Regions from separate parts of the Paenibacillus sp. FSL H8-0537 genome, predicted to be linked through region 3. Evidence: riboswitches for the same ligand, from Rfam matches in the RefSeq annotation. Region 3 holds a riboswitch; each other region holds the start of a gene.
The links. Region 3 has a riboswitch for cyclic di-GMP ahead of MHB80_RS01115 (glycosyl hydrolase). Riboswitches for the same ligand answer to the same signal wherever they lie in the genome.
Positions count from the first base shown of each region.

Region 1 (3,351 bases), 1.6 Mb from region 3:
GATGAATACGCAGTGAAAGCTTTTGAGCTGAATGCACTGGATTATGTCGTCAAACCGATTCATCCTGAGCGCTTATTGAAAACGATGGAACGGATTCAGAAGCGGCTGGATTCGTCTGCGAAGGATAAAGAGCAGGCTCTACAGTCAGTGAAAAATGCGAATGAGGAGCAGCATCTGGTTTTGCAGCTATTGGGGCAGTTCAGTGTGGAGTTTTCCGGGAAAAAGGATGCAGCCATAAGGTGGCGTACAACGAAGGCGCAGGAGTTGTTTCTGTATTTGCTCCAGCATCGCGAACAGCTTGTAAGAAAATCGATATTAATCGATTTGCTATGGCCCGATAATGGGACTGAAAAAATATATGCCCAGCTGTATACGACTGTGTACCATATTAGGAAAACGCTAGATCAGTTTGGAAAGTGTTTTCACATTGCCAATACAACAGAAGGATACATAATGACGCTGAATCAGGTTGTGCTCGATGTAGAGGAATGGGAGCGGGGCATTGCTGCCGCACCGCCGCTAGCGGCTGCAACGCTTGCGGAATACGAAGAGACTATGAATCTTTATAGAGGCGATTATTTAAAGGATTATGATTATTGGTGGGCGGAGAGCGAGCGCCAGCGGCTGAAACGGTTATGGCTGAATACTTCCTATCGATTGGAAGAATGGCATGTCGAGCATGGTCAGCTGGATAAAGCGATTGCTGGATATATTCGGATTATAGAGGAGCATGCGCAAGCGGAAGAGGCTTATTTTGCCTTAATGCAGCTGTATGCGTCTAAAGGAAATCATCTTATGGTTAATCAGCAGTACAATGTTTTAACCGCCGCGCTGATAGAAGAATTGAACGAGCAGCCAAGCGCGTACATTATAGAATGGTATAAAGAGTGGAAAAGCAGCGTTAGCACGTTGTAGGGCCTATTTTGTAAATTTTTCGAGATTAAACAGGGATTTTGTCGAGAAATTGTAGAGTTGCCTTATTTATAATGGAGGAGCAGGTGAAAATGGAGACGGACAAGCTTTACGGGCTTCATTTTCAAAAAATAGCATGTTCAAAGGAATGGTTGAAGAAGATGATGATAACCGAGAAACGGCAAATAAACGTCATTCGCCATTTTCGCTATCCTGAGCTGGCTTGCTGTATAAGCGAGGGAGCCCAGCACCTACGACAGCTGAATTTAAATCAAGTGACCGATTACACGATCGTTCGAGGCTTTTATACCCATCATCGAGGTCATTTTATTGGGATTACAGCTACTTCTGAGGGGCCTTTGTTTTTCTATGACAAGCAATATTTTCAGCTTTCGGAAGGGAAATTTATTATTGCTCTGGAGCATGACGACAAGCGAAACACGTTCTCTTTTTGGTGGGATGGGGTAGAAATATGTCGCCTGAACTATCAGCGGCAGCTTTATCGGTACAATGAGGGAATCGTGGATGACGGTATTCGTGATTTTTTTGCTTGGCTTTATTTGTCGACAGGACCGAGGAAGTTTTGGAGATTCCAAAAATTTTATACGGTCAAAAGCAGCTAAACGCTGGTTCGGGTATCAGAATTTTATCAGCCGAAAAAGGATTGATAAAACGTATGATGGAGCTGAAGTGGGATGGGCGCTGAACATTTGAAAGAGTTTCAAAGCTTGAAGCATGAGGATGAAATGCGGTATATGCTCCTGCTAAGGGATGTAAAGGGCATGCTTAAAGAGCGGAAAGAAGAGCCTTTTATGAAACGGTTAAAGCGGAGATGGATGAAGAAAAGCCAGAAAATACAAGCCTCAGCCTGGAAATAAAAAAGGTTTAACGTATTGTTTGTTGCAAATAATGGGTATATACTAGAGATAATCATAGATTAATATAAGGTAGTTCTTCTACCTAACACCACTTACAAAACTTTACACGATAACGGCAAACCTGTCGAAAGGCAGGGACGCAAAGCTAAAGGGCCTTCTCTATTATTTAGATGGTAGCCTAGCCACCGAAGGGAGTTTTTTTTATGCGCAAAAGTTTAACGGTTATGATTTTGCTTGCATTGATACTGTCCGTGTTCCCGCAAGCAACTGCTCAAGTGGCAGCAGCTGGGACAAGCTGGCTCGATGAATCCAATGTGGATAAAGGAAGCATTGGTATTCGTTATGAGGTCAAGTCGGGCATAGATACAAGGCTGGTTGTAGCCAAAGACGGCAAAAATTACACATATGCGCTCCGGGCAAACCAGACAGAAGAGTGGTTTGCGCTTCAACTGGGCAATGGAGACTATACGATTACATTATTGGAAAACGTCAGTGGAACCAATAAATATAGAGCAGTTCAAACAGGCAAAGTTACCTTGAATTTGAGTGACAGCAGCCTCGTCTATTTAAACTCCATTCAAAATATTGACTGGAGCAGCAACAGCAAAGCGGTCAAGAAAGCATTGGAACTGACTAAGGGGAAAAAGACGGATACCGAGAAGGTAACGGCAATTTACAAATATATTGTAGCGAATATTTCTTACGATCATCAGCTTGCAGCTAAGGTGACCAACGATTATTTGCCACAAATCGATCGTACGTTTAGCTCGCAGAAAGACATTTGCTACGGTTATGCTGCATTAATGGCAGGCATGCTTCGCAGCGTGGACATTCCGGCTAAAATGGTGACGGGCAAAGCGTCCGATGTATCTAACTATCATGCTTGGAATGAAGTATATTTGGACGGCAAATGGATCACGATCGATACGACGCTTGATGCTGGCATGAAGAACAGCAAGAAAGCGGGCAAAATGATTAAAGACAGCTCGCGTTATACAGCTGCTAAAGTCTATTAAACGGATCTAAGCACATAGAAATGAATAGGCACGTACAGAAGCTTCGTCTATCCTTCAAGGGATGGGCGGAGCTTTTTTTGCTGTTATTTAGGCTATCGAATGAAGGGGAAGCTTGTAAAGTTTTTGTACAGTTGGGCTAGATATAATTTTCTTATTTGAATGCAAGGAGGGAGAGGATGGAGAAAAACTTGGCTTTCGTGAGGTAATCACAACAATAGAACAACTAGACAAGATAGAGAAAAAGAGAGGATTGATATGATGCCCGCAAGTAGACAGAGAGCGATCAGGCAAAAGATTTCCTGGATCATGCTGCTCGTTTTGCTGCTGCAAGCCGCATTCCAGCCATTCGCAGCGCCAATACAGGCAGCAGGTCCGATTACAGGACTGACTTTTACAAAGACAGCTAGTGTGAGCACCGTTAATGTAGGCGATACCTTCAAGTATACCATCTTGTATCAGGCGGATGGCGCGACTCATGTTGGTAAGAATGTAACGATTGTTGATACTGTACCGGCACAATTTGAAATTGTGGATGGCTGGGAGGA
Region 1 covers NZ_CP150290.1:5,640,784-5,644,134, reverse strand. Annotated here, with positions in the region: gene MHB80_RS23965 (response regulator) at 1-915, shown strand, start outside; gene MHB80_RS23960 (hypothetical protein) at 1,005-1,535, shown strand; cyclic di-GMP riboswitch class I at 1,895-1,980, shown strand; gene MHB80_RS23955 (transglutaminase-like domain-containing protein) at 1,994-2,806, shown strand; gene MHB80_RS23950 (SdrD B-like domain-containing protein) at 3,062-3,351, shown strand, end outside.
Region 1: another riboswitch for cyclic di-GMP. It lies ahead of MHB80_RS23955 (transglutaminase-like domain-containing protein); the one in region 3 lies ahead of MHB80_RS01115 (glycosyl hydrolase).

Region 2 (3,351 bases), 2.4 Mb from region 3:
GAATGTTTGTTTGGGAAGCAATTGATTTAATGACGGACGTAATGTCTCCAATCTCCTCCGAACGCGCGCCCAATTGCTTAATGACTGCTGCGGCTTCATTAACCGTCTGTTGGATGGAATCCATCTGATTGGCCAAGCCACCAACGGCTTCATTGCCTGTTTTTGCTCCTTGGGAAGCCTCTGCGGCTATGCCGGAGGTTTGGTTGGATGTATTCAAAATGCCATATACCCCTTCACCGATTTCACCAATTAACCCCAAATTCCTTTCATATCCCATCATTTGGCCCTGCAATCCGACATTTGCTTGCTGAATATTGGTGGTGGTTTGCTTAACGGTAGATGATATTTGATCCAGATTGCCCAATAGATGTGACGATGAGCTGGCAACAATCTGTCCTTTATCCAAAATAGAAATGATCAGACCTTGCAGATTTTCAAGCATCCCGTTAAAACTTCTGGAAAGCTCGCCGATTTCATCCTTCGTTTCAAATGTCAGCCTGGAGGACAAGTCGCCTTCGCTGGCGGAGAGCCCTTGCAGCTTTTCGTTCATGACGGAAAGCGGCTTTAACGTTTTGCGCATGACCGTATAGATGATTGCTGCGGAAACCAGAAGGCACACGATTGTTACAAAAATCGAAAACCGCAACAAGGCTTCGGCTTCAGCATAGGCTTCGCTTTTGGGAACCAAAATCGCAATGCCCCAATCCATCATGCCAGATTTTCCATAAACGATCATATGCTCCGAGCCGTTAATGACGGCTTCAGCCAAACCCGTGTCGCCATTCGTGCTGTCCGTTACAATTTTATTTAGCGTCTCATTCTCGTAATCGGCCATATTTTTCTGTAGGGTCTCTTCGGGTTTTTCACTGGCCACAACCGTGCCATCCTTTGTATAAACAATCGCATGACCGCTTTGTCCCAATTTCACTTTGGAGATGAGATCAATCAAGTCCTGAATAGGCTGACCTCCATTGCCGACTCCAACGATATTTCCTTGGTCGTCCCTTACAGGAGTAGCCGTAAGCACAATTGGAGTTCCCTCCACCCCGGGAGACTTTGAGCCTACCGGATCAATGGTGACGGTCTCACCGTTGATCGCCCTTTGAAAATGCGGGTAATCCTTTACACTAACCGTTGCTCCCGGCAAATAAAGCGTGCCGTCAGGGGCAATAAATGCAAATTCGTCCGGGTTATCAGTGATCTCCGTCATTCGGTTGCTGTAAGCGAGAATTTCAGGAATATCTCTGTTTCTCACGTCATCGGACTGACTTAATGCCTTGTATTTGGCCTGTGTGCCCTGAATCCAGATATCGATGTAGTTTTGAACAACCGTCAGCTGCTGCTCCGCCTGTTCCTTAAAGTTTGCCTCCAATGTCGTTTTGGCCCTATCATAGCCAAGGAAAGACACACAGCTTAGCGATAGTGTCATTAATAGAGTGGTAATCAGGCTGCTTTTGATGGTTAGTTTCATGGTAATCACTCTTTTTCCTTCATAAATTTTTGAATACGAAAAAAATCCGGGCTGAATAGACTGGATTTGTGTACACATACCCCTTCCTTATTCGGCGACCCGGCTATCATCACGCTTAGCTCATTAGATCCTAAGCTCTGCGTCCCCGCCTTTCAGCGAGTTCGCCTTTATAGAAAAGAATATCGGTAAAATGACACTGAACTTTTATAGTTACACATTATTTTTTTATTAGAACTCTTCAAAACTTACATATTTATCCAAAAAATACAGTGATGATGAGCCAATGAAAGGTTTTTTTGCAATCAACGGAGAACTTGAAGGATATAGAGGAGCTTGCATAAGTAAGATTAGAGGGGTAACGATGAAACCAGGTCAGGGGCTCGGGGCTGGGGGCTGGGGCTGGGGCTGGGGCTGGGGCTGGGGCTGGGGCTGGCGCACCCCAGACGCTTCGGACTCGACAACCATTAGGACGTTCTCTTTGACTGCCCAGCGTCAGAGCGTCATGAAGCCGCCATACCTGGCCAAATACTGTTCTTTTTCTTTATAATCCGGCATAAGGCTGCCTACGCGCCGCCAAAAGGATCGGTCATGATTCATATGAAACAGATGGCAAAGCTCATGGATAATGACGTAATCAATCACATCAATTGGAGCCATCGCCAAACGATAGTTAAAGGTTAAATGCTTGCTGGAGCTGCAGCTTCCCCACTTCGTCGTGGACTCTACGATCTCAACCGTTTTGGGCTTTATCCTCAGCTGCGCCTGATAAATAGGCAGACGTTCCCCTATTAATTTTTTGCAGCTTGAAAAATAAAACTTCTTGAGGTTTTTCCGAAGCTCCTCCTCAGTTAAGCCATCTGTCTTGATTAATTCATGCAGCAAATGCTCTTTGCCAAGGTAGAGAAATTTCTCTGTATCTTGGTATTGCTTCGTTTGCGGCGCTTTAGTAGCCTCCGCAAGATGCTGCGTTTGCTGCAAAATCCATTTCCCATGCCGCTCGACTGCCCGTTTAATGACCTCTTCACTTGCTGCTTTCGGCGCTTTTACCGTAATGAAGCCTGATGGCTCGATTTGAATCGATATTTTCTTTTCACGATTGCCATATTGAACATGAAACGATATCGTTTGATTTTCAAATTCAATGTTCATCGGCTAGTTATAGGTCATCCAGGCTGTCGTGCCGAGCACTTCAAAGTCTTGCTTAAACCAGAAGTTGCGCGTTTTATCCAGTGTGTACACATACATTCTCTGCTTCGGATATTTCGCTTTAAGCCAGTTGATAAAGGATGCCGCATGCCCTTTGCCTTCATATTCCTTCAGCACATCCAGCGCTTCTATAAAAACAAAATCCTTTTTATTTTTAATGTCGATATAAAAGTCCTTTTCCAAATATTTTTCGTCATCGCTAAAATAATCCTTTTCGGCTTTTTCAATGAGCTGCTTGCCGCTTGCATATTCCCAAATAACGCCGTAGCCGACCATCGTCTCTTCTGCTTCAATCACATAAACGTTTTCCGGCAGCTCCGATGGGTCCTTCTGGCTCAATTCGCTTGCATGGTAGGTCGTCGTAATCTCGCCGAGTGTGTTCTGCATTTCTTTATCAAATGGTTTGGCTGTAATGCTAGACATGATTTTAATCTCCTTTTTGTCTGAAAGCTTATCTTCTAGTCGCTCTGACTCGTGACCGTTATCATACCATAATCGATGAATTAAAAAATAATAAAAACGATTTGACAACCGAAATCCATCACGATATATTTAATTAGACATCTAACTATTAGATTTCTAATTCATTTTAACAGAAGGTGATAAGCATGCAGCAAGACCGCAACCTGCAGCATAAATTTCGTATGATCGGACTAATGATGAAGCTCAACGTC
Region 2 covers NZ_CP150290.1:4,823,712-4,827,062, forward strand. Annotated here, with positions in the region: gene MHB80_RS20280 (methyl-accepting chemotaxis protein) at 1-1,471, opposite strand, end outside; cyclic di-GMP riboswitch class I at 1,562-1,647, opposite strand; gene MHB80_RS20285 (SprT family zinc-dependent metalloprotease) at 1,964-2,620, opposite strand; gene MHB80_RS20290 (GCN5 family acetyltransferase) at 2,624-3,100, opposite strand; gene MHB80_RS20295 (MarR family transcriptional regulator) at 3,286-3,351, shown strand, end outside.
Region 2: another riboswitch for cyclic di-GMP. It lies ahead of MHB80_RS20280 (methyl-accepting chemotaxis protein); the one in region 3 lies ahead of MHB80_RS01115 (glycosyl hydrolase).

Region 3 (3,351 bases):
AAAGGTTGTCAGGTAATGGCGCAGGCTTTCTTTCAGTGGGTTTTAGCAGAAGAATGTGGAATAAAACAGATTGAAAAATAGAAATAATTTCAAAAAATAGTAACAACGATCCAAAAATTAATGACCAGCCAGATGGGAGTGTTTGTACAAGTCTCCATACTAGATACACGATCATGATAGCAATGGATACCGTTGTTAATATGTACCTAGCTTTTGTTTTCAAATAACCCCAATCCTTTGCGCTCTATTTATTCGCCATAATTCCATTCCTTTTCTGACTAATCTACAACATAGATTGACTATACTGTCTATTCTCGCTGTCGATATTTGTTAAATTGGCCGGAAATATGATATTTTTGGCGGCTAAGGCTCAAATTCAAAGTTATCTTATCACAATCCTTGCCCCTTTAAAAGTTAATTTTTATTCCTAACATCTTAATCTTCTAAGAAAATGTGTAGAAAAAAAACGAAAAAACTCTAATTTTACGCGGTTTACGCGAAATTAGAGTTTTTTCAGAATACCTATTTAGTACTATACCAGCTAGTGATTTAAAGAAGAGGTTAGGGCCTAGGCCTTTACTACTGCCCTTAAACTATTAAAGTGTTTTTTGCAGTGTTTGGTAAGCGCTCAGGCTATCAGCCGACGAATCGATATGCCAGTCCAATTCTTTGTTTTCATTGAACCAGATCAAACCTTTGATTTGGCTGTACGCTGGCGATTGCACTTGGTTCATAGCATCAATAACCCATTCTTTTTTGCTGCCGCCGCTTTCGGTTGTGCCTGTTTCAGCGATGATGATTGGCTTGCTCGACATGCTTGTCAGCGCTTGGTAAGAAGCATAGAATACATCGTTAAACGTTCTCCACGAGCTCCACGATTCTTTCGTGCCAAAATTGTAGCCATCGATCGAAAGCATGTCCACATAGGCATCGCCTGGGTACATAGCTGTAAACGAAGCGTTTTTGCCAACATTTTCAGCGTTTACGTTGTACATGAATTTGATGTTTGTTGCGCCTTGCTCCTTGAAAATGGTAACGACACGTTGGAATGCCGCTTTGTAGGTTTCGTTCGTGTTCACTGTGCTGTCGCCAACGCCCCAGCCGTACCAGTTGCCGTTGCCTTCGTGGAAAAGGCGCAGCCAGATTTCAGGGTTTTTATTAGCCGCTTGCCAGTTCATCAATTGTTTAGCTGTTTGTTTCAGGTAAGCGTCTACTACGCCTCTGTTGATATCAACAGTCGAATATTCTTTGTAATTTTTATTTTTAAATTCAAGGGTAAGTAGGTTAATCGAACCATTACTATTTACATAGTCCATAAAACCCTTCCACTCATTGATCCCTTGATTCGAATTGACAAAAGTATGTACAACATCTTGGTGTCCACCGATCAGTTGCTCGTAGGCAGCAATGTTGTTCAAGCTTTGGTTCGGCCAAGTGCCGATCCATGCTCCATTGTAAAAGTTCGTTTGTGCGCTAACAGGGAGTGCCCAGAGTAACGTCGAAGCGAGCATAAGGAGTGTAAGTGCGAATTTTGTCTTTTTCATTGTAAGTTCCTCCCCCGAGCGAATGATGGTACGTGGTCCGAAGAACACGCCACACCTTCATCAGGCAAAGGAGGCTATGTTGGGCTTCGGCAGCTGGCGAGCATATTCCCGTAGGAATGAAGCCCCTATAGCTTTGCGCACTTCAGGTTTCCCTGAGCTTGCCTTTTCGTGTTTGAAGCAATAAAAAAAGATAGTCCCTGCTCCCGAAAGAACAAAGTCTACCTTGATTAATAAAGGAAGAAGCGATGTTGAATTCGGCAGCTGGCGAGCATATTCCGTTAGGAATGAAGCCCCTGTAGCTTTGCGCACTTCAGGTTTCCCTGAGTTTGCCTTTTCGTTAAACGTAATAGGTATAAAGTATGAGCTAATGTAATATGGTGTTATTGTACACCTTGATCGCAAATTTCGTCAAATTATTTTTTAATAAATTTATACAACGAAAAAATATCCATTAAAGTAGCAGATCGCGTACACAATATGAAGCAGGAAAAACATCATGAAATAAAACATTTGCAGCGGCTTATTATTTTTCAGCACATCCGCAAAATAAATATAGAAGGGGAACGCGACCATGACATAGCGTGGAATGCTTTGCAAAAATTCGGCGCTGGCGAACGGAATGAGCATAAGCAGCAGACCATATGCAAAAAACAGCCATTCATGTGCATTACGACGAATATCTTTCCAGCGCATAATAAGAAAGGCAGCAAAAATGACGAGGACGGCATTGGCAATGATAAAGGCAAGCAGGCCATTTTCCCAGCCGCCATTTCCTGAGAAATATGGTTTTTGGATAAAATGAATGTAGTTTGAAAATGGAGCAACCGTCTTGCGATACCAGTTGATGCTTTGTTCAGTAATCGGAGCCAGCAAATCGCCCGTGAGCCATTTCATATACAATAGATAACCGGCCAGCGGCAGTGCTGAAATAACAGCATAACCTAAATATTTTGCGTCCTTCCACTTGAAACGGTACAGCCTGTGTTCAATCAACAGCGTCCCCACAACGAAAAACAAGTTGACGAAGCCCAGATTGCGCGTCACAGCGGACAAGCCCCCGAATAGAAACGCGAGAAAATATCGCTTTTGCATCGCATAATATACGGTTATAAGCGACAGCATGAGGAACAGGCTCTCGGTATAAGGCACGGCATAGAAGATGGCGGTCGGAAAAACAAGCAGCAGCAGCACCGCAACTTGGGCGTGCTCCTGTTTCAGCCCTCTTTTCAAACAAATACCATAAAAATATAAGAGCGATACGAGCAAAAACAAATTCGATAAAACCGTTCCCACGACCGTCGAATCATATTTAGATATAGACTCCACCAGGAAGACTAACAAAGGGTATAAAGGGAAAAACACCCAATTTGCACTAGGATGCGGTTCATTGATGTTATACGTATCGTAGCCATTTTCGGCAATACCCAAATACCATACGCTGTCAAATTTCCTTAAATCCTCAAAGCTCGGCTTCTTCAGCTGTGAAATATCCGTCTGGATCGAGAGCTGGCTCGATGTGAAATCATGCCCCTGTACGACCGCATAGTCTGGCGGTACTTGATAGTTCGGAAACAGATTCATGCCGAGAAAGCCTGCAAAATAAAGCAATATTCTCGTGATGACAAACAAGGAAAGCAGGAAGATCAAAACTTGCGTGTTCGATTTTGCTTTAAGCAGCAGCGATTCCATTCGTCACCTCGTCTCTTGTAATTGCTGCGTTTTCGTTTTCGGCTCCGCCAATACAACGTTATGCAGCTCTGTTTCAACGAAGTATTTCGGCCTTTTCTTCGTTTCAATGTAAATTTTG
Region 3 covers NZ_CP150290.1:255,286-258,636, reverse strand. Annotated here, with positions in the region: gene MHB80_RS01120 (glycosyltransferase) at 1-175, opposite strand, end outside; gene MHB80_RS01115 (glycosyl hydrolase) at 597-1,544, opposite strand; cyclic di-GMP riboswitch class I at 1,630-1,717, opposite strand; cyclic di-GMP riboswitch class I at 1,798-1,885, opposite strand; gene MHB80_RS01110 (mannosyltransferase family protein) at 1,974-3,233, opposite strand; gene MHB80_RS01105 (glycosyltransferase family 2 protein) at 3,237-3,351, opposite strand, start outside.

Region 4 (3,351 bases), 2.0 Mb from region 3:
CCAAATTTTCCTCTGTAAAATATTCCGCCTTTAATCCTGCCGCCAAATATTTCAGCTTTGTTTCCCCTTCAGTACCAACTCCGATATTAATAATCGGTTTCTGATTAGCTGTAATGCCGCCTCCGATGGCAACGATGCCTCCAGTCTCAATATTCAAGTGATTGTTAACATGCATATCGCCTTGAATAAATAAATCTCCACGTTTTACAGAAATATTGGCTTGCTGATTATTGGAAACCAGACTGCCAACTACCATTTCCTCATCAATATTCATATTTACATTTGTATTAATATGAAGACTTCCAGGCACAATAACTCTTCCCGCTTGTACATGAAGCAGGCCGCTATTATAAGTAAGGCTTCCAGCTATGAAATTATCCGCAATCGAGACGCTAGAATTATTATTCAAGTGCAAGGAACCTTTGACCCATAAATTCCCTCCCATTGTCCGAGTGGAATCATTCGGTTTTTTAATATCTATAGTCAGCTCGGTGTTCGCATTCATGCTTCCATTGACGACCAAAGTTCCATAAACCGTAATGGACAGCTTATTGTTCGTATTAATCCCCTCTGCAATGACATAAACCGGTTTTGTAGGCGAGCCCAATGTCAATGAGGAATCTAAATTTAAATGGCCCACCGTTACAGCGACCATATCACTGCTGCTGTTATTGATTGCTGCCTCCAGACCTGAGGCACTGCAGTTATTGCAGGAGATAAATGACGGATTGGATGCCGCCAGACTGCTTTCGAGTGAAGCCATTTCTGCATTCATATACCGGCTAATTTCCGGATTCAAATCGCCTACCCGAATAAAGGGCAGCGCATTATGCTCATTATTTTGATTGCCAGAAATAATAATTTTATTGCCCTGCAGCTTGTTTTGCTCCGCTGGATTTCCAATTTGCGGCTTTGGAATCGTTTGAATAATAGGCTCTAGAGATTTAATCTCGATATACTGAATAGCGGTTGTATCTTCGCTGCTGCCTGCATGGAGCGTCAGTTTCCCGTCAGCAATGACAACCCCCTTATGGAAAGTCACTTGCCCGCCAGCTGGCAGCTCTGTATTCTCCCAAAAAGTGTTTCCCTCGACATTAAGCGTATTATTGCTTTCATATACAGAGCTTCCGACACTGACCTTCACGTTATATCTGCCATTCGGCAGCTCAATCTCCCATTCGCCCCCTTCTTGCACTTGAATAGAAGAGTTTAGAAGCGGAGCATCGTAGGTGCTTCCCGTAACCGTAGACTGCGTATGATCCATATTCCAACCATAGAAGTATCCATTATGTGGACCATACTCATCCCCATGGTCGGCCAAATAGCCATCTGCTGCTAAAGCATCAGCTGCTTTAAACTGAATATTAACGCCTCGAAATGCCGTGGCAGCCTCCGTAGAATCGCTCCAGATCGAAGGCAAGAACAAATGAATGATTAATGACAAGCACAATACTCTTATTACACCTTGCTTAATCTGACTAAAATACATTTGAATATCCTCCTCTATTAAGAAAAACGGCTGTCGCCACCCTCTGGCGGCAAATAAAAAAGACCCATTTACTTTTGGCGGCCCGGCTGTCATACGGCAACCATAATGATGGTTTTCCGTGAAGACCCGTGGCTTTGCGTCCCTGTCTTTCGATCAGGTTTGCCTTTTTCAATTTCAATGGGCTTGTTGATTTTTAAACCAACCTTTGAAATAATAGTTCTTTGTACTTAGTATATCGGTTGGATATTTGAAATTTTATACTACATAAGTCATAAAAATAAATATTTTTATTTATCTCCAGTTAATCCTATTTGAACTCACAATAATCTTCCTTTTCATCTGTTATCTATATCCTAAGTCTTACTATCAACAAAAAAATGCCCAACCCGCAAATCCGCAGGCTGGACATCTACCATCATATTTAAGTTCACTTCCCTATTAATTTAGGTGAAATGATTCAGGCCAATTGACCTACTTCAACCCAAAAGCCTGCTCCAGCTCCGCAATCCTCGACTGCTCCATATGCACAATAGCGCCAATGTTTTTCGCTGAAATGGTTGCTTTCGCGCTGTATTCGGCGACCTCTAGGCGGTCGAAGGCGTTCAGCAGGCTTTGCCCAGTGACGATGACGCAGTCATTTTCGGCAATGACGATGGGTGTGTTCTCCTGAAAAAGCTGTGCCGCCGCCTGCGGCTTCGTATACAAATCTCCATACGGGAGCTTAGGAATATTCCGCAGCAAAATATAGCTTTCCGGAATCGTCCGCGAATCCAGCAGCACCTCCGTCACCGCAAACGCCATAATGTTGGGCGGATGGGCAATAATAACCGAGTTCACATGCGGCTGCGTCTCATAAATATGCTGGTGAAACTGCACCGAGCGGCTAGGCACCTTGCCCACCTCCTTCTTCCCGCCGTCGATGCGTACGAGATCTGCTGGCTCCACATATTTACGGTCCTGATCATACGGCGTAATAATGAAGGAATTTTCACCGACCCGATGGGAAAAGGTCCCCTGTGTGCTCGTAAACAGCCGCTGATCGTAAGAACGCTTAATGAGCTTGCACATCTCCCGGCGTGCTTCCTTCTCCTCACTGCTGTAAAAGTCCGGTACGAACGCCTCCAGCAGCACCTCCCTCGTATCCGCCAGCTGTTCGGCCGCCAGCGTTACTGGCGTCCCAATCCGATTCGCCTGTATCTCCATCCGCGCGCAATATTCCAGCGTCTCGAATCTTTGAAAGGCTTCAAATAAATCGCGGCCGCCTACCACGACGCCGTGGTTTTCCAGCATAATCGTGTTCAAGCCTTCGCTGAATACATCCGCTATATTTTCACCCAGCTCCGCGCTTCCCGGCAAGCCGTATTTCGCCATGCCCACCTCGCCGCAGATCAAATAGTCATTCGGCAGCAGACGGACATTTGGCACTTTACGCACCATGCTGAACGCCACAAGCGCCGGTGGATGTGCATGAACAACCGCCCGAATATCCGGCCTTCTGCGATAAATCATCTGATGGAACGGGTATTCGCTCGATGGCCGGTGATTGCCTGCAATCGTACCGTCAGCCTTCACACAAACGATGTCCTGTCGCGTCAGCTCACCCTTATCAATACCCGCCGGCGTAATCCACAGATCGCCATTATCATCCAAAATCGATAAATTGCCGCCTGAAGTCGTCGTCATGCCATAACCGTAAATGCGCTCCATCATCATGACCAGCTGATCGGAAGGATGTAATAAGGTGAATTCCATTCGCGTGTCCCCCTTTTTCTCGTTCAATATCTTTGTTTATATTGTATTACTTTTGTTTGTTTTTGAAAGTGACTTTTTTTACATTTCCTTTCCTATATTTCAAAAAAAAG
Region 4 covers NZ_CP150290.1:5,234,686-5,238,036, forward strand. Annotated here, with positions in the region: gene MHB80_RS22060 (PA14 domain-containing protein) at 1-1,489, opposite strand, end outside; cyclic di-GMP riboswitch class I at 1,563-1,663, opposite strand; gene MHB80_RS22065 (class II aldolase/adducin family protein) at 1,961-3,241, opposite strand.
Region 4: another riboswitch for cyclic di-GMP. It lies ahead of MHB80_RS22060 (PA14 domain-containing protein); the one in region 3 lies ahead of MHB80_RS01115 (glycosyl hydrolase).